Regions from separate parts of the Stenotrophomonas sp. Marseille-Q5258 genome, predicted to be linked through region 2. Evidence: riboswitches for the same ligand, from Rfam matches in the RefSeq annotation. Region 2 holds a riboswitch; the other holds the start of a gene.
The links. Region 2 has a riboswitch for thiamine pyrophosphate ahead of OC534_RS04840 (TonB-dependent siderophore receptor). Riboswitches for the same ligand answer to the same signal wherever they lie in the genome.

Region 1 (4,373 bases), on a different contig from region 2:
CGCCGAGGGGTGCCGGCGTGCCATCGCCAGCCATTTGGTCCTGCGCGCTATCGCCATCGTGTTTCCCGCCCCTGGCCGTCCGGCGCCGAGCTTAGCGCGGTTGCCGGGGCGAACGCATGAGGATGCCGGGGGGGCAGCTGCCCCCCCCGGCCGCCGCGTCATTGCGGGCGGTAGACCTCGGCGCCCTGGTCGCGGAACTGCAGCGACTTCTCGGCCATGCCGGCGTCGAGCGCCGCCTGTGCGTCCAGCCCCTGCCCCGCCGCGTAGTCGCGTACGTCCTGGGTGATCTTCATCGAACAGAAGTGCGGGCCGCACATCGAGCAGAAATGGGCCAGCTTGTGCGCGTCCTTCGGCAGGGTTTCGTCATGGAATTCCTTGGCCTTCTCCGGATCCAGGCCCAGGTGGAACTGGTCTTCCCAGCGGAATTCGAAGCGCGCCTTGCTCAGCGCGTTGTCGCGCACCTGCGCACCCGGGTGGCCCTTGGCCAGGTCCGATGCATGCGCCGCGATCCGGTAGGCCATGATGCCGTCGCGCACATCCTGGCGGTTGGGCAGGCCCAGGTGCTCCTTGGGGGTGACGTAGCAGAGCATCGCAGTGCCGTACCAGCCGATCATCGCCGCACCGATCGCGCTGGTGATGTGGTCGTAACCGGGGGCGATGTCGGTGGTCAGCGGCCCCAGCGTGTAGAAAGGCGCCTCACCGCATTCGCGCAGCTGCTTGTCCATGTTCTCCTTGATCAGCTGCATCGGCACGTGGCCGGGGCCTTCGATCATGGTCTGCACGTCGTGTTTCCACGCGATCCTGGTCAACTCGCCCAGCGTCTCCAGCTCACCGAACTGTGCGGCATCGTTGGCATCGGCGATGCAGCCCGGGCGCAGTCCGTCGCCCAGCGAGAAGGTCACGTCGTAGGCCTTCATGATCTCGCAGATGTCGTCGAAATGCGTGTAGAGGAAGTTCTCCTTGTGATGGGCCAGACACCACTTGGCCATGATCGAGCCTCCCCGCGAGACAATGCCGGTGACGCGCCCGGCGGTCAGCGGCACGTAGCGCAGCAGGACGCCGGCATGGATGGTGAAATAGTCCACGCCCTGCTCTGCCTGCTCGATCAGCGTGTCACGGAAGATCTCCCAGGTGAGTTCCTCGGCGCGCCCGTCCACCTTCTCCAGCGCCTGGTAGATCGGCACGGTACCGATCGCCACGGGCGAGTTGCGGATGATCCACTCGCGCGTTTCATGGATGTGCTTGCCGGTAGACAGGTCCATCACGGTGTCACCGCCCCAGCGGATCGCCCACACCAGCTTCTCCACTTCCTCGGCGATGCCGGAGGACACCGCGCTGTTGCCGATGTTGGCGTTGATCTTGGTCAGGAAGTTGCGGCCGATGATCATCGGCTCGCTTTCCGGATGGTTGATGTTGTTGGGCAGCACGGCCCGACCACGCGCGATCTCGTCGCGCACGAACTCGGGGGTGATGACAGCCGGGATGGACGCACCGAACGATTGGCCGGGGTGTTGCCGGCGCAGTGTCGCATCGGCGAGCGCCTCCAACCGCTGGTTCTCGCGGATCGCCACGAACTCCATCTCCGGGGTGACGATGCCGCGCCGCGCGTAGTGCATCTGGGTGACGTTGGCACCGGCCACTGCGCGACGCGGCAGCGCGCGCGCCGGGAATCGCACCGCGTCCAGGCGCGCATCGGTATCGCGCGACCGGCCGAATGCAGAGCTCAGGGCGGGCAGCGTTTTGGTATCGCCGCGCTCGGCTACCCAGGCGGCACGCAACGCCGGCAGGCCGGCCGACAGATCGATGCTGGCGGCCGGATCGGTGTAGGGGCCGGAGGTGTCGTAGACGGTGACCGGCGCGTTCTCCTCGCCGCCGAACAACGTCGGCGTGCGGGTCAGCACGATCTCGCGCATGGGAACCTGCAGGTCGCTGCGCGAGCCCTGCACGTGGATCTTGCGCGAACCGGGGATCGGTCGCGTAACCGAACCGGAAAGCTGCTGGGCCTGCTGCTGCAGGGTGGAAAGCGGTGCGTTCATCGGGCATCGTCCTGTTTGGACCCCGAGCGCGGACCGGCGGTCCGTGACGGGAAATCCGTGTTGAAAGGGACGAAACGGCGGCGCACGACGGGCGCACTGCGGGCGGTCTGCGGGCGTGGGGACCCTACGGCGCAATGCATCAGCGGATGCGAAGCTTCCCTACGCCGGTATCAACCGGATCAGGTTCGAAGGGACTGTCTCAACCTCGGCCACATGGCCTCGGTACCCCCGCTTCAAGACGGATTAGATCACAAAGACCCGTGCATCGGCACCGCAGAGGCCACGGCCGTGAATGGGATCATTACGTCAGCGCGGGTATGATCGCCCCGCGAGGATGTTTCCCCCGTGACGTGCTGCCTGGCGCCTGGCGCTGCGCGCATGCCGGGGACCATCGGTTTGAATCCGGTGCGGAAGCATCCCGCCGACCGGCGTTCGTCCGGCTCCGCCCCAGTTGTCGCCGTCGTGCCGCTGGAGACTGCAAGCATTCGCTCGCCCCCCTGTCCTGGAGAAACCCCTGCATGGTGTTTCGCATTTCCATCGCGCTGGTCGCCCTGCTCGTCCTGACTGCCGGCGTCGCACCCGGCCCGTTCAACGACATCGTGCAGCTGGCGCTGTCCAACATCGTGCGCAGTACCGGCTGGCTGTACCTGCTGGTGGTGTTCATTACCCTGTCGTTCCTGATGTACCTGGCCTTCGGCCGCTTCGGCAGCCTGCGCATCGGCGGCGAGGACGCCGAACCGGACTTTTCCAACGCCAGCTGGATGGCGATGCTGTTTGCTGCCGGCATGGGTATCGGGCTGGTCTTCTGGGGCGCGGCCGAGCCGATCTCGCACTTCATCAAACCGCCCGAAGGGCTGGCGCCACAGAGCATGGAGGCGGCGCGGGCGTCGATGCGCTATGCCTTCTTCCATTGGGGTCTGCATCCGTGGGCGATCTACGCGTTGATCGGTCTGGCGATGGCCTGGTTCCAGTTCAACCGCAACGGGCGCGGCTTGATCAGCGACCTGCTGCAGCCGCTGATCGGCGCGCGCCACCGCGGCTGGATGGGCACCGTGGTGAATGTGGCCGCCGTGGTCGCGACCGCGATCGGCGTGGCCACCACGCTGGGCTTCGGCACCATCCAGATCGCCGCCGGGCTGGAGCGCGTGTTCGGCGTGCGCGCCTCGATTCCCGTGCAGCTGACCATCATCGCCGTCGCCTTCGTGATGTACATGGCCTCCACGACCAGCGGCGTGCATCGCGGCATCAAGTGGCTGTCCAACTTCAACCTCGCGCTCGCCGCACTGCTGCTGGCACTGGTGCTGGTGCTGGGCCCGACCGGTTTCATCTTCGATACCTTCACCACCACGATCGGCTCGTACCTGAACCAGCTGGTGACGATGAGCCTGCGCATGTCGCCGTTCTCGGGCAGCACCTGGGTGGCCGACTGGACGATCTTCTACTGGGCATGGTGGATCGCGTGGGCGCCGTTCGTGGGCTCGTTCATCGCCCGCGTATCGCGCGGGCGCAGCATCCGCGAGTTCGTGCTGGGCGTGGTGATCGCGCCGAGCGTGCTGGGCTTCCTGTGGTTCTCGGTGTTTGGCGGTACCGCGCTGTGGTCGCAGATCTTCGGCCACGTGGATCTGGCGCAGGCCCTGGGCAATGGCTATGAGACCGTGCTGTTCACGATGTTCGACAGCCTGCCGCTGCCCACGGTGCTGTCGGTGATCGCGCTGGTGCTGCTGATCATCTTCTTTGTGACCTCGGCCGATTCGGCGGTGCTGGTGCTGGCCAGCATGTCCACCGACGAGGCGGGCGACCCACCGCTGTCGCGCCGCATGATCTGGGGCGTGGCCATCGCACTGATTGCCGGGGCGCTGCTGCTGGCCGGCGGCCTGGAGGCGCTGCAGGGCATGATCACCATCGCCGCGTTGCCATTCGCGTTGTTGATGCTGCTGGTGATGTGGTCGCTCTACCGTGTGCTGGACATGGAGTACGCGTTGCAGCGCCGTCGTGCCCAACGGGCGCGACGGATGATGGACGCGTGGATCGAACGCGAGATCGCCGCGCAGGAAGAAACCCGCGACGAAGCTGCCCGCGCGCCGTAGAGCCGGGTTCTACCCGGCTGCATCGCCCGTAGAGCCGGGTTCTACCCGGCTGCAGAACGATGGCTGTATCAGCGCCGCGACCGGGAGCCGCCGACCAACAGTCGGCGCCACCTGCGGGGACTCAGTACCCCGCCGCCTGCCCGTCCTTTCGGCTTTCCGACGCGCCGTAATACACGCCCGTTTCCGGGTCGCGCAGGATCGCCTGGTAGCCACCGTAAGGGCCATCGGCGAACACCACACGGTGGCCCTT
Region 2 (4,373 bases):
CCGCCCAGTGGCTGAAACCCATCCTCGGTCGATGCGAGCCGGCACGGCTGGTGGTCACCGAAGGCGCGCAGGCAGCGTTGTCGGCGTTGCTGCTGGCCCTGACCGACGCAGGCGATACGGTGCTGTGCGAGCCGCTGGTGTACCCCGGCCTGCTGCACGCCGCACGGGTGCTGCAGCGGCGTCTGCAGGTGGTGGACAGCGACGAGCACGGCATGCGCCCGGACGCGCTGCGCCGGCTTGCCCGCACCACCGGCGCGCGCGTGGTCTACCTCAACCCGACCGCGCAGAATCCTACCGCACACACGCTGCCCGACGCCCGTCGGCGCGCGTTGGCCGAGGTGCTGCGCGCGCAGGAGCTGCATCTGATCGAGGACGACCCGTACTGGCTGCTTGGCGAGGATGCGCCTGCCCCGCTCGCGCTGCTCGCGCCCGCGCACACCTGTTACATCTCCACCCTGTCCAAATGCCTCAGCCCGGGGCTGCACACCGCATTCGTGCACCTGCCCGACGGCGTCGCCCGGCAGGCGGTGCTGGATGCGCTGCGCGCCGTCAATCTGATGGCACCGCCCCTGATGAACGCACTGGTCACCCAGTTGATCCTGGACGGCTCGGCGCAGGCGATGCTCAGGCTGGTTCAGGACGAGGCGGCCGAGCGACGCTACCTGGCGCGCTCCGCGCTGTCGCCCCGGTTTCTGCAGGCCTGCGCCGGCGTGCACGCCTGGTGCCGGTTGCCCGCGCACTGGACCGATGTCAGCCTGACCCACGCCGCCCGCCTGCAGGGCCTCGGCATCGCGCCGTCGTCGGCCTTCACGCCGGAAGGCGTGGCAATCAGCGATGCCGTACGGATCTCGCTGGGGGCAGCCGCCGACCGCCAGGCGCTGCATCGGGCGCTGCGCCAGCTCGACCAGCTGATGCACCTGCCTGCGGGCCAGGAAGCGACATGGACGGTGTGACCACCGCGCCGGGCGGAGTAGCATGTGCGCCCCCGCTGCGACGGCAGGCCCGTCGGCCTGTCCCCGCAGCACCGTCTCCGACCGCCACGCCATGACCCTTCCCAACCACCGCGTCCAGGGCCTCGACAACGACGAGGTGGCCCCCGACTGGCCCGCCATCGACGCGACCGAGATCGCCTGGCTGCGCACGCGCTTCCCTGCGTTGCAGGGGGATGCAGCGCTGCAGTGGCACAGTCCCCGCCCGCTGTCCGCTGCGGCCATCGTCGGCCGCGGCGCGGATGCGGTGTTCGTCAAGCGGCACCACGCCACCGTGCGCAGCGCCGCCACCCTGCAGGAAGAGCACGGGTTCATCGACCACCTCGCCACTCGGGGCGTTCCGGTGGCTTCACTGCTGCGTGACCGGGATGGCGCAACAGCGGTCGAGCATGCCGGCTGGACGTACGAACTGCATCGTGTGGGCCACGGCGCCGACCTGTATCGCGACGCACCGTCCTGGACACCGCTGACCGACGTGGGCCACGCCCGTGAAGCCGGCCGCGCCCTCGCAGAACTGCACCAGGCCGCTGCCGGTTACACCGCCGCCCAGCGCGGCACCCATCTGCTGGTGGCCCGCGACGACCTGATCCGTGCCCGCGACCCGCTCGCGGCGCTCGCCGCGCAGCTGGACGAGCGCCCCGCCCTCGCCGACTACCTGGCCGGCACCGCCTGGCAGGACGATCTGCAGCGCGATCTGCTGCCCTGGCATGCGCGCGTGGGCGTGCGCCTGGACCAGGAACCGCGATTGTGGGCACACAACGACTGGCACGTGTCCAACCTGCTCTGGCACCAGGACGTCACCGGCGACCGGGTCGGCACGGTGCTCGACTTCGGCCTGGCCTCGCCGACCAGCGCCCTGTTCGACCTCGCCACCGCGATCGAGCGCAATGCGATCGCCTGGCTGGACCTGGACGGCACGATGCCGGTCCGGCCCGATATCGCGCTGGCGCTGGTCGACGGATATCGGGCCGTACTGCCGCTGTCGGCGGCACGCGTTCATCTGCTGGCAGACCTGCTGCCGCTGGTGCACCTGGATTTCGCCCTGTCCGAGGTGGAGTACTTCCACGGGGTGACGCGGTCCACGCCCAACGCACATGTGGCCTACCGGACCTTCCTGCTGGGCCATGCGCAGTGGTTCGGCACGCCCCGCGGCACCGCGCTGCTGGCGGCGTTGCATGCCGCTGCCTGAACCCGTGCTCGCAAACGCGCGCCAATTGGTGTGAAATAGCCGCTGAAGCGGGGGTGCCTGGCAAAAACCAGGCTGAGAGAGTCCCTTGGAACCTGATCCGGTTTGCACCGGCGTAGGGAGCTTTGAGCAGTGGGCGCAGGGACCGTTGACGGTCGATGCGCGCGCGCCGTCGCTTCGTCTCCTTTTGCTGGCTGATGACGAATCGAATGAACCGCTGCTATTCCCCTGCGTTGCTCACCGTCGCATTGTGCGCCGCCCTGCCGCTGTACGCGGCCGAACCTGCCCCGGATTCCGCCGACCGCTCGCCGACCGAGCTGGCTGCGGTGCGCGTGCAGGCCCGCCAGCCGGCCGCCGATACCGCGCAGTCCACCAGTTTCGGCGCCGGCGACTGGAAGAGCACCCCGGCCTCGGTGACGCGGCTGGATCGGACGCAGATCGAACGCCGCCACCTGCGCACCCTGTCCGAGATCGGGACCCAGGACGCGTCGCTGGGCGACAGCTATGCCCCGGTCGGCTACTACCAGAACATCGCCATCCGCGGTTTCGCGCTGGATACCGCCACCGGGTACCGGTTCAACGGCCTGCCCATTGCCGGCGAGCAGCGGCTGGCGCTGGAGAACGTGCAGACGGTGGAGATACTCAAGGGCGAAGCCGGCCTCGCCGCCGGCGTGATGTCGCCCGGCGGCATCATCAACTACGTCGGCAAGCGTGCCGCAGACGTGCGCACGGCAACCCTCGGCACCGATGCCGAAGGCTCGCGCTATGCCGCTGTGGACGTGGGCCAGTGGCTGACGCCGCGTTTCGGCGTGCGGGTCAACGCCGCCTGGGAGGACACCGCCTCCTACATCGACCATGCCGACGGTCGCCGCATTTTCTATTCGGTGGCGGCCGACTGGCTGATCGGCGAGCGCGGCAAGCTCGAGGTGGACGCCAACTACCAGACCAGCGCGCAGCGTTCGGCCTCCGGCTACCAGCTGCTTGGCGCCACGGTGCTGCCGCGCGGCGTGGACCGGTCGCACATGCTGGGCCACCAGGCCTGGCAGCAGCCGGTGGGCATCGACAGCACCAACATCACCGCGCTGCACACCTATGACTTCAGCCCGGACTGGCAGTCGCGCGTCTCGGTCAGCCACAGCCGCACGGTCATCGACGACAACGTCGCCTTCGCCTACGGCTGCTACTACGCCGCGTCCTGCGCCGATGGCAGCGTGCCGGGCAACTACTTTGGTCCGGATGGCGCCTACGACATCTACGACTACCGCAGCCCGGACGACACCCGTCGCAACCAGGCCGCACGCGCCGAGCTGCGCGGCACCCTGCGGAGCGGCCGCGTCGAGCACGCACTGACCTTCGGCGCGGAGACCTTCCGGCGCACGGTGGACAAACGCCGCAACGTCAACGAATACGTGGGCACGGCCAACATCAACGACGCGCAGGTGCCGCAGTTCGCGCCGTCGCCCCGGCAGCCGGGCGCCTCGGCGCGCCGCCTGGACAGCCGGCAGAATGCGGTGTTCGCGCTGGACCGGATGCGCCTTGGCGACGACTGGGAATGGCTGGCGGGTGGCCGCTTCGTACGTCTCAACGAGCGCGCCTACAGCAAGGCCGGCGTCCCCGAACGCCACAGCCGGCTGTCGCGCTTCCTGCCGCAGACCGCGCTGGTGTGGAAGGCCACCGACGAGGTCAGTGCGTACGCCAGCTACGTCCGTGGCATCGCGCTGGGCCAGGAAGCCCCCTTCTGGACCAGCAATGACGGCACCTTCCTTGCACCGATGCTGTCGCGCCAGGTCGAGGTGGGCGTCAAATTTGCCTCCGCCGATGCGCTGACCCTCGGCGCGGCCCTGTTCCGCACTACCCAGCCCTACCAGTACGCCATGCCGGACCGGAGCGACGCCGGCTTCACGTTCGTCCAGGCAGGACAGCAGGTCCACACCGGACTGGAACTCACCGCACAGGGCCACCTGACCGAGCGGCTTGAACTGAACGCCAGTGCCAGTGTGCTGCAGGCGCGCGCGCACGATACCGGCACTGCGGCCCACGAAGGCCATCAGCTGGTCAACGTGCCCAAGGTGCGCGCCACGGTGCATGCCGATTACCAGGTGCCGTCCGTGCCGGGTCTGGGCGTGACCGGCGGCTGGCGCTATGCAGGCGCGAACGTGGCCACGGTCGACGGAGCGGTGCGTGCACCGGCCTACCAC

Region 1: another riboswitch for thiamine pyrophosphate. It lies ahead of thiC (phosphomethylpyrimidine synthase ThiC); the one in region 2 lies ahead of OC534_RS04840 (TonB-dependent siderophore receptor).

The regions. Positions count from the first base shown of each region.
Region 1 covers NZ_CAMPPN010000014.1:2,027-6,399, reverse strand. Annotated here, with positions in the region: gene OC534_RS10685 (ion channel) at 1-57, opposite strand, end outside; gene thiC (phosphomethylpyrimidine synthase ThiC) at 159-2,036, opposite strand; TPP riboswitch at 2,175-2,276, opposite strand; gene OC534_RS10675 (BCCT family transporter) at 2,555-4,123, shown strand; gene ggt (gamma-glutamyltransferase) at 4,245-4,373, opposite strand, start outside.
Region 2 covers NZ_CAMPPN010000006.1:141,571-145,943, forward strand. Annotated here, with positions in the region: gene OC534_RS04830 (PLP-dependent aminotransferase family protein) at 1-953, shown strand, start outside; gene OC534_RS04835 (phosphotransferase) at 1,045-2,178, shown strand; TPP riboswitch at 2,218-2,314, shown strand; gene OC534_RS04840 (TonB-dependent siderophore receptor) at 2,385-4,373, shown strand, end outside.